One region of the Enterococcus sp. S86.2 genome, then DNA from elsewhere that is predicted to be linked to it. Evidence: predicted binding sites of a transcription regulator. Region 1 holds the regulator's gene; each other region holds the start of a gene.
The links. Region 1 encodes LexA, which represses DNA repair genes until DNA is damaged. Its sites were predicted from a motif close to CNAACANNTGTTNG; they were not measured.

Region 1 (4,010 bases):
AATTGCAACTACTTTTCCGGCAAAACCAGTGTATCTTTCCCAACCAAACGGAGAAGCAGCTTCAATCGCCACACGATTTTGTACCGCTTGAGGTAAGACACTTTCTTTATATTCGGCACTTTGAGCTTCAAATAAATCAAAACTTGGCAGTGATACAACCGAAACATCTTTCCCAGCCTTCTGCAATTCAGCTTGAGATTTTACAGCTAAATCAACTTCAGAACCAGTTGCAATCAAGATGCCTTCAGGTGTTTCACCTTGTTGCGGTGAAACAACATAGCCACCTTTAGCCACATTTTCATCTGCATTTTCTTTTGTACCAGGTAAAACAGGTAAGTTTTGGCGACTTAAAACTAAAACAGTTGGTTTATTTGTTGTTGTCATAGCAATTTTCCAAGCTGCTCTTGTTTCATTTCCGTCAGCCGGACGAATAACTTGAACATTTGGTATGCAACGCACACTTGCTAATTGTTCAATTGGTTCATGAGTTGGTCCATCTTCACCAACAGCCACTGAGTCATGGGTTAAAACATATACAACAGGTGCATTTTGAATCGCTGATAAACGCAATGCCGGACGTAAATAATCCGTAAAGACAAAGAATGTTCCACCATAGACACGGGTACCACCATGTAATTGGATACCGTTCATAGCAGCTGCCATAGCAAATTCTCTAACACCAAACCAGATATTCCGTCCTTCGTATTGACCCGGTTCAAAATCTTTTTCTGCAGCTACCATCGTATTATTCGAAGATGATAAGTCTGCCGAACCACCCCACAGACTTGGAACTGCTTTAGATAAGGCTTGAATCATTTCTTTACTTGATACACGACTTGCTTGAGCGGTGCCTTCTTCATAGACAGGTAATTTGTCATCCCAATCAGCTGGAAGTTCGCCGGCAAATGCTGCTTTAAATTGTGCCGCTAGTTCTGGATAGGCTTGGGTATATTCGGTGAAAACTTTATCCCAGGCATCTTCAGCTTTTTGTCCCCGATCGTTGATCGTTTCTTTAAAGCGTGCCGCTGCTTGTGCTGGCACGGTAAAATCTGGATATTCCCAACCATAAGCTTTCTTAGCCGCAGCAATTCCTTCTACTCCCAATGGGGCACCATGAACTTTATTCGTACCTTCATTTGGTGCACCAAAGCCAATAATTGTTTTCACTTCAATTAATGATGGTTGATCCACGTTTTCTTTTGCTTTTTCTATGGCTGCTGAAATTTCTGCTAAATCATTACCATCTTTAACTAAAATATGTTGCCAACCATAGGCTTCAAAGCGCTTGCCAACATTTTCTGTGAAGGCTTTTGAAGTCGGTCCATCTAAAGAAATATCATTTGAATCATACAAAACAACGAGTTTGCCTAATTTCATGTGACCAGCCATAGAAGCAGCTTCTTGTGAGACACCTTCCATTAAGTCGCCATCACCACAAAGTGCATACGTGTAATGATCAACAACATTGAAATTATCACGATTATAAGTCGCTGCTAAATGCGCTTCGCTCATTGCCATTCCGACTGCCATGGCAATCCCTTGACCTAAAGGACCAGTTGTTGCTTCTACACCATCAGTATGATTTACTTCTGGATGCCCAGGTGTTTTGCTATCCCATTGACGGAAATTTTTCAAATCATCAATTGTGACGTTATATCCTGCACAATGTAATAAACTGTAAAGTAAAGCCGACCCATGTCCGGCAGATAAAACAAAACGATCACGGTCTGCCCAGTTACGAGAAGTTGCTGGGTTAATTTTCAAATGTTTTGTCCAAAGAGCGTAAGCCATTGGCGCTGCCCCCATTGGTAAGCCTGGGTGACCAGAATTTGCGGATTGAATCGCTTCAATACTTAATGTACGTAAGGTGTTAACGCTCAATTCATCGATTTTATCAAACAATTGTGCTTCCTCCTGTTTTTAGGTTTTTTTTACCTTTATTATTTACATCCCTATTGTATAGGATTATTACCGGAAAAGCAATTAAATATCAATCTCGATTGTGTAAACCTTTTTCTTTTTGAATTTGTTTTAATTTATCTGGCGTTACGTCGTTTCCTTTAGGATCAACAACCTTCATGCCTTCAATATGATGCCGCATACCGGAGCGGAAAGCTTTTAGATACTCTTCGCGTAAATTTTTTTGTTCCCGTGTTTCTGCATCAGTTAGACCAGCTTCTTTTTTCTTTTTTGCTAGCGCATTAATTCGTGCTAATTTTTCTTCTGATAGCATTTTAAAATCCCCTTTTTATTATGAACGTTAAATTCTTTGAGTGACGCATATCTTTCCTTATCTTAGCTAAAAAAAAGCCTGGTGACAACTACAAACTCAAAGCGAACATCTGTTTGATTTGTTTTATACTTTATGCTAAACTAAAATTATTAAAGAAAGAAGGTGCAGTATGGCTAAACGCACAGAAAATCGCCAAATTGAAATTTTAAAATTTATTCACGATCGCGTCTCGCAAAAAGGTTATCCTCCTACTGTGCGAGAAATTGGTGAAGCAGTCGCTTTGTCTTCCACATCAACTGTTCACGGTCATCTTTCCCGTTTAGAAAAGAAAGGCTTAATTTTACGTGATCCTACCAAACCACGGGCAATTGAATTAACCGAATTGGGCCTTGAAAAAATCGGCGCTCAGCCGGAGACAATTCCGATGCTTGGGGTTGTAACAGCCGGCGAACCAATTTTAGCAGTAGAAGAAGCATCGGATTTCTTTCCCATTCCACCTCATTTATTAAACGACAGTGGTTCTTTGTTCATGTTAACGATCCGCGGTGAAAGTATGATTAATGCTGGCATTTTGGATGGTGATCAAGTTATTGTTCGGAAACAAGCTGCCGCAAGTAATGGTGATATTGTGATTGCCATGACTGACGAAGACGAAGCTACTTGTAAAAGGTTTTTCAAAGAACGTGACTATATTAGACTCCAACCAGAAAATGATTATATGGAGCCTATCATTTTGCCAAATGTTAAAATTTTAGGTTTGGTAGTTGGACTTTATCGGGATTTACTCTAGAACGAATAATAAATCTTCGAATTTTTCGAGGATTTATTTTTTTACTTTACAAACCGAACATACTTTCGTATAATCAACATACAAACATTTGTTCGTATATTTTAATTGAGGTGAAAAGGATGAATACAATTCGCAATATTTCTTTAATCGTTTTAGGTTTAATCGTCAGCTTTGTCATTAGTCATTATGGTGTTGCTCTAGCCGCTTTGATTTTTGTTCCCCCTTTTTTAGTCTGGTTTGCCTTATGGGACGAAAAAAAATATCGTCAAAGTATTCGTAAATTTTATCCTTACAATCAAAAACCACGGGATACCTATCATCAATACAAATAATTTTTAGTAATTATTACAATGGGTTACTTTGACCAATAATTTTTAAGGTTTGACAGATTAGTCTTGAGACTTTTGTGTCAAATCTTTTTTATTTGTTTTATACGTAGAGTATTTACAATTGAGCTGCTATTCCAATCCATATTTACCCTAATGACTGCCACTATCTTTTTTAAACTTTTATAATTCAAATGAAAATTTAAGCGCTTACTATTTTAAAGTCGGATTATTTCCCTTATTTAAAAAACGGCAGTATATTGGTTTTGAGGTAAAAATTTTCATTCTATTAAATAGCATTAAGGAGGAATTTTATTATGACAAGTTATGAACCTAGAAATCCCGAAAAAGATGAACTGCTTTCGCCGGAAAACAGCGTTTTTGTACTAATTGATTATCAGCCTACACAAGTAAACTCCATCAATTCAATGGATCGCCATGAATTAGTTGAAAGTATTGTAAATTTAACAGCTTTGATGCGGGCTTATAATGTCCCTACTATTGTTTCAACGGTCAACGTAGCAACCGGACGTAACAAAGATACTATTCCCCAATTAAAAGAACTAGTAGCTGATTTGCCAAGCTATGACAGAACCTCCATTAACGCATGGGAAGATCGCGAATTTAATGACGCCATTAAAGCAACGGGTAAAAAGAAAAT
Region 2 (4,010 bases), 610 kb from region 1:
GAAGAAAAAGTGATAGTTGAATCCCAACAAGTCAAATTAATGGCAGAAGTTGTCATTCCTAAAGTGGAAATTGACAGTGGGGATTTACCTGATGAAGTGCTGCCGATTTTACATATTGCAACGAGCGCAGAATTAAAACGAGCAGCCCAAAACAAAGAAGACGCAAAAGCGGCCTTTGTGATTGGAAAAAAGAAAATACGACAACATGAATTAGCGATGAAACTAGTCTCTGTTGAATATACTTTTGACCGGAGTAAAATGATTTTTTACTTCACAGCAGATGGTCGAATTGATTTTCGTGAGTTGGTAAAAGACTTAGCTAGTGAGTTTAGAACAAGAATTGAGTTGCGCCAAATCGGTGTACGGGATGAAGCAAAATTATTAGGCGGTATCGGGCCTTGCGGTAGACCGTTATGTTGTACGACTTTTTTAGGTGATTTTATTCCTGTTTCGATTAAAATGGCTAAAGATCAAGGCTTATCTTTAAACCCAACCAAAATTTCTGGTTTGTGTGGCCGTTTAATGTGCTGTTTGAAATATGAAAATGATGAATATGAAGCGGCAAAACGAGAATTACCAGATTATGGTAAAGAGATTGAGACACCAGATGGCAAGGGAAAAGTTATCGGTTTGAATTTATTAAGTCGGATTGTAAAAGTGCGGCTATTCCAAAAAGAAACGCCGGTGGAGTATCATTATGAGGAACTAAAAGACTTCAAGGCGCAACAAGTAGCCAGTCTAGCTGCCACAGCCGATGAAGCAAAAAAAGCAGGTGATGCCAGTGAGCATGGACAAACGTGATATTTATGATGGATTAAGTAAATTAGAGTTAGATTTAGAGAGTTCGTTACAGCAATTGACAGCAATGAAAGCGGCCCTGCAAGAAATTGTTGAGAAGAATACAACCTTAGAATTAGAAAATCAAAAACTACGGGAATACTTGCAAGAGTTAAAAGAAGAAAATGCCGCTGAAGAAGTTAAACAAGGTATGTCAAAATCCCGGATGAACTTGGAAAAGATTTATGAAGAAGGTTTTCATATTTGCCGTGAATCCTATGGTGCCAGAAGAGAAAACGACGAGCAATGCGTTTTTTGTTTGGAAGTATTATATCGTGAAAGTCAAAATTAAGTGACGAGGAATTGATTAAAAGGTAATTCTATCCTTTTCAATCAATTCTTTTTCACTTTATGAAAAGGTGATAACAAGTGCAAAAGCAAAGCAGTTTTAAAGGAAGTCCAATAAGCGGAACGCTTTATTTGGTACCTACACCAATTGGCAATTTACAAGACATGACGTATCGTGCCGTGGAGACGTTAAAAACGGTACAATTAATCGCCAGTGAAGATACTCGCAATACGCAAAAATTATTGAATCATTTTGAAATTAAAACACCACAAAAAAGTTTACATGAACATAATTTTAAAGAACGAGTGCCAGAATTAATTACTTTGTTACAGCAAGGAATAAATATTGCCCAAGTAAGCGACGCCGGCATGCCGTCAATTAGTGATCCCGGTCATGAATTAGTGGTGGCGTGTATTGCAGAGGAGATAAACGTTGTTGCGCTACCTGGTGCAACTGCTGGGTTAACGGCTTTAATTGCCTCCGGGCTAAACCCGCAACCTAATTATTTCTATGGCTTTTTGCCCCGCAAGAAAAGTGAACAGCTCACAGTTTTAAATACGTTGAAAAACGAGATGGCAACTTTAATTTTTTATGAATCACCTTATCGTTTAAAACAAACCGTTGCAAATTTAGCTGAAGTTTTTGGCAGTCGACAGGCAGTTATTTGCCGTGAGTTGACCAAAGTACATGAAGAGTATTTACGGGGCAATCTGGTGGAATTAGCTAGCTATTTGGCAGAAAATGCTGTAAAAGGTGAGTGCTGTTTAATGGTAGCAGGCTCTTCTGGTAGCAGAAAAGATGATGTATCTGCTGAGACGGCTATGTTATCTTTGAAAGAGCAGGTAGAAAATTTAGTTAAAACTGGGATGAAACCCAATCAAGCGATTAAAACAGTAGCACAAAATAATCAAGTTAAAAAGCAAGTTGTTTATAAAAAATATCATGAAATCTTCGAATCAGCCGATTAAAGCGGCTGATTTTTTTGTTAAAAACTAACGTATTATTAAAAAAATTTTTTATTAACGAGAAAACTTGCGAACGTTTGTTTGTGTTAGTATAATAAGTTAGAATGTGGGGTGAGGGTATGGGGGAGCTGCAATTTCCTTTAAAGAATGATACAAGTCGTAAAATTATTCATATTGATATGGACGCTTTTTTTGCTTCTGTTGAAGAACGAGACGATCCCGATTTAGCAAAGCATCCCTTAGTTATTGCACGCCATCCCAGCGATACTGGGGGTAAAGGAGTTGTGACGACTGCCAATTATGAGGCGCGCAAATATGGGATCCACTCTGCAATGAGTGCACAAAAAGCGTATGAATTGTGTCCCAAGGCTATTTTTGTACCGGGAAACCACGAGAAGTATCGAAAAGTTTCAGAAGAAGTTCGTCAGATTTTTACCCGTTATACCGATATTATTGAGCCAGTATCCATTGATGAAGCTTATTTAGATGTTACAGAAAATAAAGTGAACAGTACTTCAGCCGTGAAGGTCGCCCGTTTAATTCAAAAAGAAGTCTGGCAAAAAGTTCACCTTACTTGTTCAGCAGGAGTTAGCTATAATAAATTTTTAGCTAAGTTGGCCTCTGATTATATGAAGCCTCAGGGGATTACGGTTATTCCACCACGGGATGCGATTACTTTTTTAAAGGCTTTACCAATTGAAAAATTTCATGGAGTCGGAAAAAAGACAGTCCCCAAAATGAATGAAATGGGAATTTTTACCGGTGCGGACTTATACGAGAAAACAGAAATGGAGTTAATTCAAACCTTTGGTAAAATGGGCTACTCTTTGTATCGAAAAGTGCGGGGAATACACGATGCACCGGTTGCCGTGACAAGACAGCGAAAGTCAGTTGGAAAAGAACATACTTATGGCAACCCGCTTACTACAGAAGAAGAAGTGTTAACGCAGCTGAGACAATTGTCTGAAAAAGTTGCAGCATCTTTAAAAAGAGTGGGCAAACATGGTAAAACGATTGTTTTAAAAGTGCGCTATACTGGTTATGAAACGGTAACCAAAAGAAAGACACTGCCTACTTATTTAATTGATAAACAAATGATTTTTTCTCAAGCTAGTCTAATTTGGGAAGACGTTGCAGGCATTGAAAAGGGAATTCGCCTTTTAGGGGTGACGGTGACGAATTTGGATCCGGTGACTTTTGAAAATATGACCTTACCTTTGTGGGAAGATGAAAAGTAATGGAATGTAAATATACGTAAAAAGTGAGGCAGAATTTTTATTTTGCCTCACTTTTTGTACACTATTAGAAAAAGATAAAATTTTCACGAAAATAAATTACTTTACAAAAGTTTATATCGTTTGTTTCAGGTGCAGGCCTTTTAAGAAATAAGGCAAATTAGGAAAATCCTACTTTTTTGTGAGTGGGACAATTGTTTGATTTTTGTGAAGCTAAGCGATGGAGGGCTAGATTAAATCTTGTTTTTTTATTTGTTCAAAATTTTCTGTTGCATCGTGACATTTATCCCAAATAACCGCTTTTCCAAGCGCCAATGATTTTTTGACATCTAGGATTCGTTGATTGCTACTGCCACGAAATTGTAAATTTAAATTTCGTTTGTCTAGTTCAAAGCGCCCATCTACTAAGATGTCAATTTTATTTAGCAATTCCAATTTGTCGTCAGTCTCTTGCAATAGCTCTTCAAAAGTATATCCAGACCAACTCCAAATATCCTTTTTTTCACCAAATTCTTTTTTTACTCGATTAACTACTTGTAAACAAACACTTGTATTTAAAAAAGGTTCACCGCCTAATAGCGTTAAGCCTTGAACATAATCGTGAGATAAGTCTGTGATGATTTGATCTTCTAATTCTTTAGTGAAAGGAGTACCGTAGTTAAAGTTTTGGACAGCTTTATTAAA
Region 3 (4,010 bases), 420 kb from region 1:
TTGCGGCCAGCATAAGTGAACAAAAGAAGAATAGGCGATTAAAGTTTTTAGACAAAAAAAAGCCTGACGATAAAATCGTCAGGCTGATACGTTAGATTTAATTAAGCTTTAGTAACGTTTGTTGCTTGAGGGCCACGTTGACCTTCTTCAACGTCGAAAGTTACTGCTTGGCCTTCTTCTAAAGTTTTGAAGCCGTCGCCTTGGATAGCTGAGAAGTGAACGAATACATCGTTACCGTCTTCTGCTGTAATGAAACCAAAACCTTTGTCTGCGTTGAACCATTTAACTGTACCTGTTTGCATATTAAAAATCCTCCTTGTGTGAAACACACGTATTTGTGCAATTCCTTGTATCCGGTGAAAAAGTGGAAGATGTTTAAATATGAAACAAGCTTGCCATTAATTACCTTTACAATAACTACAAAAAGAATTGTACCACAAATAATTTATAAAAGCGAATTTATTTTTACTAATTGTTAAGACAATTTAAAAAGCTTTGCGCCAAAAGAATTCATTTCTTTGGCACAAAGCTTTTTTTTACGAAATTAATCGCTAGAAAACGTAGCTGTTAAAGGAATTAGTAGCGTAAGATAGCCGTCAAACTCTTTTCATCTGGTGCATCTTTTTGCTCTAAAACAAAAACTTGGCCACTGTTTTTAACAACATCGGCAACTAAATTATTCAAAACTTGTCGTCGATCATATTCTGTATCTGGATCTTCACCAAAACCGTCCACTAAATTAGAAGTTGCAATAAATAAATCCGAAATGCGTCCTTCTTTAGCCGCTAATGCAACATCTGGCAATTGATCAACAAATTTTTTGTCTAATAATTTTTGATAAGAAGCAATTTCAGCTTGAGACAACGTGTCTGCAATTTCACCTAAATCTTCTTTAATTTTCTTAATATCTAATTGAGCCGGTGAACCTGAAATAGCAGCATCAGCTTGGTAATACGGTGTTTTAGCGTATTTTTTGAACATAGTTTGATTTTCTGGCAAGGCGTATAAATACATTGGATAATTTGCTGGGTTGTCAAATTTATCTTTAAAGAAAGTATCGACTGCTTGATAATAATTTACCCAGTCTATTTCTACTTCTTCATCTTTGGCATTAACACCATGATACGCAACGCCTTCTTTTGAGCCTGTTTGACTACCTTGGGAGCTATAATTTAAACTCCCGCCAGTTAATTCATCTCCGAGAGCTGTTTTAACATCAATTGGCGCATCTTCTGGCAACATCACTTCGGTAATTTCTTTATTATCAACAAAATATAACTTCATTGAGTCGCGATTTAAAGCCAATAAATAATACGTATAGTTAAACTGACCATTCTTAATTAAAGCCAGTAAGTAAGGGAGGTCCCCTACATAATACTGATCATCAACAGCAATGTTTAAGCGATGAACAAGCGTTTCTTCTGGTGTCAAGAAAACGGCAACACTTTTTGTTCCGCTACGCCAGAAAGAAGCGTCAGCTAAAAGCGTATCAATTTTATCTTGAATTTTTTTCCATTCTTTTTCAGGATATTTCTTTTCAAAACGTTTTTTGGCTTCTTTGGCGAAGTTTTTAAATTTGATTTGATCTTTTTCTACATCTTGGTGGGCAACATGAGTATTTAGCATAATCGTGACAAAAGGCCCTTTTTCAAGATCAGCAGTTAATTGCCGCAAGACTTCATTTCCAACTTTGGTCATAAAACATTACCTCCTAAAAATAATGAATAACACTACATTAAAAGTGTAACACGCTTACATTTTTACATAAAGTAATAAGGCCTCTGTTCATTTCTAAGCCAAACCAGTTTTTACTTTCTGTTCGCTTTACAAAAACAAACACACGTTCGTATAATAAAGATGAAAGAAGGTGATTCGATGGAAGCAAACTTCGATTATCGTAAAGAAATTGTTCAAGATATTTTATTTATTGATGTGAAATCCTTTTATGCGACCGTGGAATGCGTGATGCGCAACTTAGACCCCTTAACCACGCTTTTGGTCGTAATGAGTAGTGAAGATAATACCGGTAACGGTTTAATCCTCGCCTCTTCTCCGGCGGCAAAAAATAAATTAGGGATCACAAACGTGACCCGAGCTGACAATTTACCCGATCATCCCAACCTTTTAAAAGTGCCGCCGCGCATGAGTTTGTACATTAAAGAAAATATGCGTTTTAACGCTATTTTCAAGCAATACGTGGCTGATGAAGATTTATTGCCTTATTCCATTGATGAATCTATTTTAGATGTTAGTCATTCTTTAAATTTATTTTATCCCGATCCGACAGAATCGCGATATATGAAACGTATGCGTTTGGCTCACCACATTCAAAATGAGGTTAAAGAAAAGTTGGGGTTAATTTTGTCCATTGGCATTGGTGATAATCCACTTCTGGCAAAACTTGCACTAGATAATTTTTCCAAACACAGTCCTAATTTCATTGCTGAAATTCGTTACCAAGATGTTTTAACCAAAGTTTGGTCTATTCCCGAACTAACAGATTTTTGGGGCATCGGCCGCCGTATGAAAAAACGCCTTTACAATTTAGGAATTGATACGATTAGACAATTGGCCAATAGTGATCCCATCATCCTAAAAAGTCACTTTGGCATTTTAGGTTTGCAACTTTACTATCATGCAAACGGGATTGATCGCACGATTATTGCCGAAAAAGCACCTCCTACCAAAGAGAAATCTTATGGCAACAGTCAAGTTTTACCAAAAGATTATACAGATCAAAAAGAAATTGAAATTGTAATAAAAGAGATGGCTGAACAAGTTGCTGCCCGCATTCGCCGTCACCATTGTCTCAGCCAATGTGTATCTGTATATATTGGTACTAGTCGTGGTGGTGAAAAAGACAGCTTTTCTCATCAAATGAAAATTACAGCCACAGATAATACAAAAGAATTAATCCACTACTGCCTAACTATTTTTCGTAAGTATTATACGGGGCAAGTTGTCCGTCATATAGGAATTAGTTATGGAAAACTTATTTATACAAATGCGAAGCAATTGAATTTATTTACTTCCCCAGAAGTTCAAATAAACGATGAACGTTTAGATAAAATTATCGATAAAATTCGGACAAAATATGGATTTTCTGCGATTATTCACGCGACAAGCAAATTAGATGGTGCCCGCAGTCTAGCCCGCAGTCATTTGGTCGGCGGGCATAACGGCGGTGCCGGTGGTTTAGATGGTCTATAGACAAAAAGCCACTATTTTGTAAGTTTTCTTACAAAATAGTGGCTTTAAGTTTATTTATACTTTAGCGATTGATTGAACGAGATACACGATTAATGGTGTGGCGCATCCCTCGAATTGCAATAGACATTTCGAAAATATTTTCTGCGGGTGCCATGCCGCCATAGCCAGCATCGCCAATATGTTGCAAATCAACGCCACATATTTTATTAGTGATCGCCATTTGTCGTAGCGTTTCTGGACGTGCGCTTTCTTGGCTAGTACCGATGGCAGTCATTGTTAGCAGATCATTTTCTTTTGCCAATTTTACCGCTTCAATTAAATCTTGCTCTAAAAAGCCTTGGATCGTTCCAACAGCTGGTAGTAATAAAATATCTGCTCCTGCCTTGGCATAAGCAGCTACAGCCTCTTTGGTCACAACCGGTTCACTTGAGCCTGCGCTGTGCATTTTTCCAGCAATCACTAGGCCTGAAAAATGTTTTTTGGCAATTTTGACAGCATCAGCAATTGCAGCGTTGGTTACACCGGTGCCGGGGTTTCCAGTAAAACAAATAAAATCAACACCTAATTTTTCTGCTTCTTGAATTGTTTCAATGGAGCTTGTTCGTCCCTTAGAAATGACAACTTGCTCACTCATCAAATCCAACTCGGCGGCAATAGGCTCTAAATTAATGCCAATTGGTCGTCCTGTTAATTTTTTTAAAGTTGGGATTGGATTTTCAATCACTGTTTTTTCATCAAAAATCATTTCTGGTGTTAAGCCCGGCATCCCAAAAACAACTGGCCGAAAACAATCAAAACCA

Region 2: a site for LexA is predicted at 2,162-2,175, ahead of dinB (DNA polymerase IV). Genes of this name have one in related genera too.
Region 3: a site for LexA is predicted at 1,834-1,847, ahead of AC6R0T_RS04935 (Y-family DNA polymerase). Genes of this name have one in related genera too.

Annotation. Positions count from the first base shown of each region.
Region 1 is NZ_CM206813.1:1,498,231-1,502,240, forward strand. Features, by position in the region: gene tkt (transketolase) at 1-1,902, opposite strand, end outside; gene AC6R0T_RS07060 (DUF896 family protein) at 1,991-2,233, opposite strand; gene lexA (transcriptional repressor LexA) at 2,403-3,023, shown strand; gene AC6R0T_RS07070 (hypothetical protein) at 3,143-3,355, shown strand; gene AC6R0T_RS07075 (hydrolase) at 3,667-4,010, shown strand, end outside.
Region 2 is NZ_CM206813.1:886,414-890,423, forward strand. Features, by position in the region: gene AC6R0T_RS04015 (PSP1 domain-containing protein) at 1-801, shown strand, start outside; gene AC6R0T_RS04020 (DNA replication initiation control protein YabA) at 788-1,129, shown strand; gene rsmI (16S rRNA (cytidine(1402)-2'-O)-methyltransferase) at 1,207-2,094, shown strand; gene dinB (DNA polymerase IV) at 2,211-3,329, shown strand; gene nrdG (anaerobic ribonucleoside-triphosphate reductase activating protein) at 3,555-4,010, opposite strand, start outside.
Region 3 is NZ_CM206813.1:1,079,869-1,083,878, reverse strand. Features, by position in the region: gene AC6R0T_RS04945 (cold-shock protein) at 102-302, opposite strand; gene AC6R0T_RS04940 (baeRF6 domain-containing protein) at 577-1,698, opposite strand; gene AC6R0T_RS04935 (Y-family DNA polymerase) at 1,876-3,210, shown strand; gene AC6R0T_RS04930 (DUF7916 family protein) at 3,272-4,010, opposite strand, start outside.